DNA from 2 places in the Bradyrhizobium nivariense genome. Region 2 is predicted to be linked to the other one. Evidence: predicted binding sites of a transcription regulator. Region 2 holds the regulator's gene; the other holds the start of a gene.
What was found. Region 2 encodes PhoB, which activates phosphate uptake and scavenging genes when phosphate is short. Its sites were predicted from a motif close to TGTCATNNANCTGTCAT; they were not measured.
Positions count from the first base shown of each region.

Region 1: phnF (phosphonate metabolism transcriptional regulator PhnF) is a predicted target of PhoB. The motif match lies at 1,763-1,779, and genes of this name have one in related genera.

Region 1 is NZ_JARWCR020000022.1:100,996-104,787, reverse strand. It holds gene QCM77_RS20045 (carbon-phosphorus lyase complex subunit) at 1-611, opposite strand, end outside; gene phnH (phosphonate C-P lyase system protein PhnH) at 616-1,224, opposite strand; gene phnG (phosphonate C-P lyase system protein PhnG) at 1,229-1,693, opposite strand; gene phnF (phosphonate metabolism transcriptional regulator PhnF) at 1,813-2,541, shown strand; gene phnE (phosphonate ABC transporter, permease protein PhnE) at 2,574-3,422, opposite strand; gene phnE (phosphonate ABC transporter, permease protein PhnE) at 3,419-3,792, opposite strand, start outside.
Region 2 is NZ_JARWCR020000084.1:18,564-22,355, reverse strand. It holds gene QCM77_RS39850 (aspartate aminotransferase family protein) at 1-1,077, opposite strand, end outside; gene QCM77_RS39845 (GcrA family cell cycle regulator) at 1,533-2,045, shown strand; gene phoB (phosphate regulon transcriptional regulator PhoB) at 2,206-2,913, opposite strand; gene phoU (phosphate signaling complex protein PhoU) at 2,936-3,652, opposite strand; gene pstB (phosphate ABC transporter ATP-binding protein PstB) at 3,664-3,792, opposite strand, start outside.

The sequences.
Region 1 (3,792 bases), on a different contig from region 2:
CCTTCGTCGCCACGCGCGAGGTTCTGCAAGCGCAGATCGCGGTCCGCCGGGAAATTCAGCGGCTCGCGGGTGAGATCGCCGACGCTGGCGCCCTCCTCGGCCTGCGGCGAGGACTCGATCAGCCCGTCGCGGCCGAGGATGTCGGTCACCCGCGGGGTTGGCGCAGTCGATGCTTCGGCCGTCGCCGGTGTTTCCGGCACAAAGCCTTCGGCGAGCGAGGGATCCAGCAGGCGGTGGGTATAGTCGAAGGTCGGGCCGAGGATCTGGCCGCCGGGAATGTCCTTGAAGGTCGAGGACACCCGCCGCTGCACCCGCATCGCGCCGGTCTCGACCGGCGCGCTGGCGCCGAAGCGCGGCAGCGTGGCGCGGAAGGCGCGGACCAGGAAGATCGCCTCGATCAGGTCGCCGCGCGCCTGCTTGATTGCGAGCGCCGCGAGCTCGCGGTCATAGAGCGAGCCCTCGCTCATGACGCGGTCCACGGCGAGGCCAAGCTGCTCGGAGATCTGGTCGAGAGAGATTTCCGGAACGCTTGGGTCGCCGCGCCGCGCATGTGCGAGCAGGCGATGGGCGTTCTCGATGGCGCGTTCGCCGCCTTTGACTGCGACATACATGCAACTAGCTTCCCTTGTTCACGACGCGCGTGGTGCGCGGGATCGCAACCACGGCATCATCGGCGACCAGCACCACATCGATGCCGCGCGGAAACAGCGTTTCGTTGACGCGCAGGCGATCGAACAGGTCGAACGGCTTGATCGAGGCCCGGAGCGTCGCGACACCGTCGATGCCGGGGCCGCGCAGCTCGAAGCTGCGTCCTCCGTCCAGGCTCTCGACCTGAAGGATCAACGTGGTCGACCGATCCGGATATTCGCTGGTGCCGAGCGCGAAGCACTCGAGCGAAGGCAGCGCCCCGCCGTCGCTGATCAGCGCGAAGCTCGCAATCGAGGAATCCTGCACCACCGGCGCGCCGGTGTGGAATTTCAGCCATTTCACGACATCGGAACTTTCCGACATGCGCGCATCGAGCCAGAGCGGCGTGTCGTGGTCGAACAGCGTCAGCGCGATCGCGGCCGTGCCGCGCATCATCGCATGAGGCGTTCCGGCCACCGGCACGATGCGCTGCACCGAACCCGGCCGCGCCATCGCGTCCATGACCGAACGAAAGGTCGATTGCGCCGACAGCACCTTGTCGGCGAACCCCGGCGGCAGTTCCGCAATCGTGGTCATGATCTCACCCCTCACCGCGCACCATGGTGTAGAAATCAACCTTCGTCGCCGCGGTCTCGGCCGCCGCCTGCCTGCGTTTGACCATAAGCTGCTCACGCAACGGCGCGATAACGTCCCGCTCCACCGCGCCGCCGAAATCGCTGGACTGCACCAGCGCGTCGCACAGCGCGATCAGCCGCGCCTTCTCACCGTCGCGACCGAGCGTGTAACCGAAACCGACCTCGCCGCTCGCAAGCCTGACCGCGGCGCGCGATACCGTCGCTTCGCCGAGGTTGAACGGCGCACCGTCGCCGCCGACCCGGCCGCGCAGCATGACGAGGCCGTTTTCCGGCGCGCGCAGATCCTGATGCGCCGGCAGGGCGAGAGCGCGGAGGCGAGCGGCGATCTCGCCCGCCTCCGCGTGCGCCAGCACGGCCATCGCGGCCTTGCGCTGGGCTTGCTGATTGTTGTGCTGGGTCACCAAAGTCACCGAACTTTTCTGCAGAACTTGCCGAATCCAAGTTGTCTATGATACTAGACAACTTGATACGGGAGCGCCATGACTGTTTCGTGACAAAGGCGTGATTTCTGGAGTAGCTTCCCGGCCACATGAGCATGCAGGACACAGCCTCCTCCGGCGTCGCGTTGTGGCGCCTCGTTGCCGACGGCATCGAGCGCGGCATCGCCGACGGCCGCTTTGCCGCCGGCGACAAGCTGCCGGGCGAGGTGGAGATCGCCGAAACCTATCGCGTCAACCGCCACACCGTGCGGCGTGCGCTGGCCGCACTTGCCGAGCGCGGCATCGTGCGGGCCGAACGCGGCAGCGGAACCTATGTCGAGGCGCAGAAGCTCGCCTACCCGCTGCGCTCGCGGACCCGTTTCTCCGAGATCGTCGGCGCGGAGGGTCGCGAACCGCATGGCCGGTTGATCGAGGCGTCCGATGATGTCGCGACCCGCGAACTCGCGCGGGAACTCGGTCTCAAGGCCGGCGCGCCACTGGTCCGGATCGAGACCATCCGCCTCGCCGACCGCACGCCGATCTGCGTCTCCACGACGTGGCTGTCAGCGGGATTGTTTCCCGATGCGGGCGCTGTATTCGCGGCGACACGCTCGATGACGAAACTGCTCGAGCATTACGGCGTCCGCGACTATCGCCGCGGCGCGACCCGGATCACCGCCGGCATCGTCGACGCAACCGACGCCGCACGGCTCGATCTGGCGCTGGGACGGCCGATCCTGGTGGTCGACGCGACCGATCACGATCCCGACGGCAAGCCGCTGGTGACCAAGCATTCGCGCTTTGCCGCGGAGCGGGTGGAGTTTTTGGTGGAGTCGTAGCAACCATGAAATGGAGCCTACGGTATCTGCGATTATGCCACCGCCCTTCGCCCGATGATGGCGAAGCGGAGTTTGCCCGAGACGAAATCGATCGCGGCAACCGCGACCAGGATCATCAGGATCAGGAACGACACCTTCTGCCATTCCAGCACGCGGATCTGCTCGGCGAGCTGGAGCCCGATGCCGCCGGCGCCGACGATGCCGATGATGGTGGCCGAGCGCGTGTTCGATTCGATGAAATAGAGCACCTGGCCGGCGATCACCGGCAGGACCTGCGGCAGCAGACCGAAGCGAATCTCGTGCAGCGCGCTGCCGCCGGAGGCGCGGATGCCCTCGACCTGTTTCTGGTCGGCGCCCTCGATCGCCTCCGAGAACAGTTTTCCGAAGGCGCCGAAATCGGACACGGCAATGGCGAGCACGCCGGCAAACGGGCCGAGCCCGACCACGTTGATCCACACCAGCGCCCAGATCAGCGTATCGACGCCGCGGATCGAATCGAGGAAGCGGCGGACCGGGAAGCGCAGGATGTTCGACGGCACGATGTTGCGCGCGGCCAGCAGGCTGACCGGCAGCGCGAACACCGCGGCCAACGTGGTGCCGAGCAGCGCGATCGACAGCGTCTCGCCCAGCGCCTTCAGATAGATCGGCAGCGACGAGCCGGGATCCGGCGGGATCATCATCAGGCTGATCCAGCCGAGCTGGCTGAGGCCGGCGAAGAGGCGCGATGGCGAGAAGTCGAGATCGACGAGGCCGTAGACCAGGATCGCGAACGCCACGACGATCATCGCCGGCATCGCGAGCCGCGCCGAGGCCGGCCGGTCGAACACGTCAGGATAGCGCGCGCGAAGCGCTGCGGTGTCGATCTCCTGCGGCCCCGTCACGTCCGCGTCTCCCTGCCGAACAGCCGGCCACGCAGCCAGCCGGTGCTGATGTCGATGATGAAGACCGTGACAATGATGGTGAGCAGGATCGCGCTGACGTCCGAATAGTAGAACTTGCGGATGGCGACGACGAGCTCCTGGCCGATGCCGCCGGCGCCGACAAAGCCCATCACCGAGGCCTCGCGAACGTTGATCTCGAAACGCAGCAGTGCGTAGCTGGCGTAGCCTGCCGTGACCTGCGGCAGGATGGCGAAGCGCATGCAGGAGAGCCAGCTCGCGCCGGTCGAGCGGACGCCTTCGACCGGCTTCATGTCGGCGTTCTCGACGATCTCGGAGAACAGCTTTCCGAGCGCGCCGGTGGAGTGAATCG
Region 2 (3,792 bases):
GCCGACGGTAAGCAGTTTTTCGTCGCGCAACGCGGCAACGAGATCGCCGGAAGGCACCACGGCCTTGATGCCGATCAGGAGACCCTCGCCGCGCACTTCGCTGACGACATCGCCATGACGGTCGATCACGGAGGCGAGCTTCTGCTTGAGCAGCAGCGACATCCTCTGCACGTGGTCGAAGAAGCCGGGCTTGAGCATGACGTCGAGCACGGCGTTCGCAGCGGAGATCGCGAGCGGATTGCCGCCGAAGGTCGAGCCGTGCGAGCCCGGCGTCATGCCGGACGCCGCTTCCGCGGTCGCAAGGCAGGCGCCGATCGGGAAGCCGCCGCCGAGCGCCTTGGCCAGCGACATCACGTCGGGTTCGACGCCGAGGCGGCGGTGCGCGAACAGATCGCCGGTGCGGCCCATGCCGGTCTGCACCTCGTCGAAGGCGAGCAACAGGCCCTTCTCATCGCAGAGCTGGCGCAACGCCTTGAGGAACGCGGGCGTTGCCGAACGCACGCCACCCTCACCCTGGATCGGCTCGATCAGGATGCCGGCGGTCTGCGGACCAATCGCCTTTTTCACCGCGTCGAGATCGCCATGCGGAACCTGGTCGAAGCCCTCCATGGGAGGGCCGAAACCTTCGAGATATTTGGCCGAACCGGTCGCAGCCAGCGTCGCCAGCGTGCGGCCATGGAAGGCGCCTTCGAAGGTGATCATGCGATAGCGGTCCGGATGGCCCTTCATCGCGTGATAACGGCGCACCACCTTGATCACGCATTCCAGCGCTTCGGCGCCGGAATTGCAGAAGAACACGAAGTCCGCAAAACTCTCGTTGCAGAGGCGGTTCGCGAGCTTCTCGCCGTCCGGGCTCTGGAACAGGTTCGACATGTGCCAGAGCTTCGTGGCCTGCTCCTGCAACGCCGTGACCAGCGCAGGATGGGCATGGCCGAGCGCGTTGACCGCGACGCCCGAGGTGAAATCGAGATAGCGCTCGCCATTGGTCGCGATCAGCCAGCAGCCTTCGCCACGCTCGAAACCGAGGTCGGACCTGGCAAAAACGGGGAGCAAATGCGGCGCTGCGCTGTTGGTCATGGCGGTCACTTGAATGTTGCGGACGGTGTGAGCGTGCATTGGGCGACGCACCATTGACCGGCCCGGAAAACGAAACGTGCCGCCTCTTCAGGGCGGCACGCATGAGTATCTTAGGCCTGGTGAAACGGGTGTCAATGCCGCCCGGAAAGCCTCGCGAAACGCTGAATCCGTAGTCTTGCGGTGCCGATTTTGCGGGTTTTCACCACGGAACATGTGGAAGCGAGTCGGCGGACTCTTGCGCGGGAGTCACGCCATATTGTAGCGTTTGGATTGTCAGATACGACATCTCGTGCAGTGGTTCTGATCTCTAAGTCCTCATGTACCGGCGTAAACGTTCGGGCGTTCTAGTCGCGCCCGGCGAGCCTTAAGGGATTCTGGCGGCACGGGTTTTTAAAGGCTTAGGCATTCGCTGCGAGGCCCCAGGATGGCTGGCCCGCAGCGAGGGAAAGGGTGCAATGACGGTTTTGACCTGGTCCGATGATCGCGTCGAGCAGCTAAAAAAGCTCTGGGAGGCCGGACTTTCGGCCAGCCAGATCGCGGCTGAGCTCGGCAATGTGACCCGCAATGCCGTGATCGGCAAAGTGCACAGGCTCGGCCTGTCGGGCCGCGCCAAGAGCCCTTCATCGGCAGCGCCGCGGCCGCGCAAGGCGCGTCCCGCGCAGCACATGATGCGGGTGACCCGCCCGATCTCGCGCGGCAACACCGCGCTGGCACAGGCCTTCGAAGTCGAGGTGGAGGCCGAACCGGTCACCTACGACAACGTGGTGCCGATGAGCCAGCGGCTGTCGCTGCTGGAATTGAACGAGGCGACCTGCCACTGGCCGGTCGGCGATCCCTCGAGCCCGGATTTCTTCTTCTGCGGCGGCAAGGCGCTCTCCGGCCTGCCCTACTGCGCCCAGCACTCGCGGGTCGCGTATCAGCCGGCATCGGATCGGCGGCGTGCACCGGTGAAGCCGGGGCCGCGGTAAGTAGTTTCGATTTCAGGATCGAGCCGTGACGCGATGACGGCTCAAAAATACTCAATGTCGTCCCGGCCTAGTGCGCAAGTGCGCACTAGGCCGGGACGACATCGGAGATTGTGGCGGCAGCCGGCTAGATCACGTCTGCCAACATCACACCGCAAATCCCCTACGCCTGCTCCGCCTTCGCAAAGCGATCGTCCAGCGCGTAGCCGGCACCGCGGACGGTGCGGATCGGGTCCTGCTCGCGGCCGAGATTGAGCAGCTTGCGCAGGCGGCCGATGTGAACATCGACGGTGCGCTCATCGATATAGATGTCGCGGCCCCAGACGCTGTCGAGCAATTGCTCGCGCGAGAACACCCGCCCCGGATGCTCCAGGAAGAACTCAAGCAGGCGATATTCGGTCGGGCCGAGATCGATCGGCCGGCCCGAGCGTGCCACGCGGCGCTTGTCGCGGTCGAGCTCGATGTCGCCAAAGGCGAGCACGGTGGCGAGCCGCTCGGGGCTTGCGCGCCGCAGCAGGCCTTTTACGCGCGCCAGCAATTCCGGGACCGAGAACGGCTTGACGATGTAATCGTCGGCGCCGGTCGCAAGACCCCGCACCCGCTCGCTCTCCTCGCCGCGCGCGGTGAGCATGATGATCGGGAGCTGCTTGGTCTCGGGACGGGTGCGCAGCCGCCGGCACAATTCGATGCCGGATAGCCCCGGCAGCATCCAGTCGAGCACGATCAGATCGGGGATGTGCTCCTTGAGGCGGGTGTCGGCGTCGTCGCCGCGCATCACCGTCTCGACGTCATAGCCGTCGCCTTCGAGGTTGTAGCGGAGAAGCTCGGTCAGGGCTTCCTCGTCCTCAACCACCATAATGCGTGCGCCCATCGGGTCGTCGCTCCTTAAGTCTTCAAGTATTCGGTACCGTGGTGGCGAAGGTCGTCATGTCGCCCTTCGGCCGCTTGTCGGTCATCGCCTGGCCCTCGATCATGTAGAACACGGTCTCGGCGACGTTGGTGGCGTGGTCGCCGATCCGCTCGATGTTCTTGGCGCAGAACATCAGGTGGATGCAGAACGAGATGTTGCGCGGATCCTCCATCATGTAGGTGAGGAGCTCGCGGAACAGCGAGGTGCAGATGGCGTCGACTTCCTCGTCGCCCTTCCACACCGCCATCGCCGCCGGCAAATCATGCGCGGCATAGGCGTCCAGCACCGACTTGACCTGCTGCTGCACGAGGTCGGTCATGTGCTCGAGGCCGCGGAACAGCTTGAGCGGATGGAAGTCCGTCTCCAGCGCCGCGACGCGCTTGCCCATGTTCTTGGCGAGGTCGCCGATGCGCTCGAGATCGGTCGCGACGCGCATGGCGCCGACGATCTCGCGCAGATCGATCGCCATCGGCTGACGGCGGGCGATGGTGAGCACGGCGCGCTCCTCGATGCGCTTCTGCAGCGCGTCGAGCTCGGCATCGATGGTGACGACGCGCTGGCCGAGCGGGATGTCGCGACGGATCAGCGCGTCGACGGAATCGACGATCATGCGTTCGGCGATGCCGCCCATCTCGGCGACCAGGCGGGTGAGTTCCTGGAGGTCGGTATCGAAGGCCTTTGCGGTATGTTCAGAACCCATGTTCCGTCTCCTCAGCCGAACCGTCCGGTGATGTAATCCTGCGTGCGCCGGTCGGTCGGCGACGTGAAGATCTTGCTGGTGTCGTCGAACTCGATCAGCTCGCCGAGATACATGAAGGCGGTCTTGTCCGAGACGCGCGC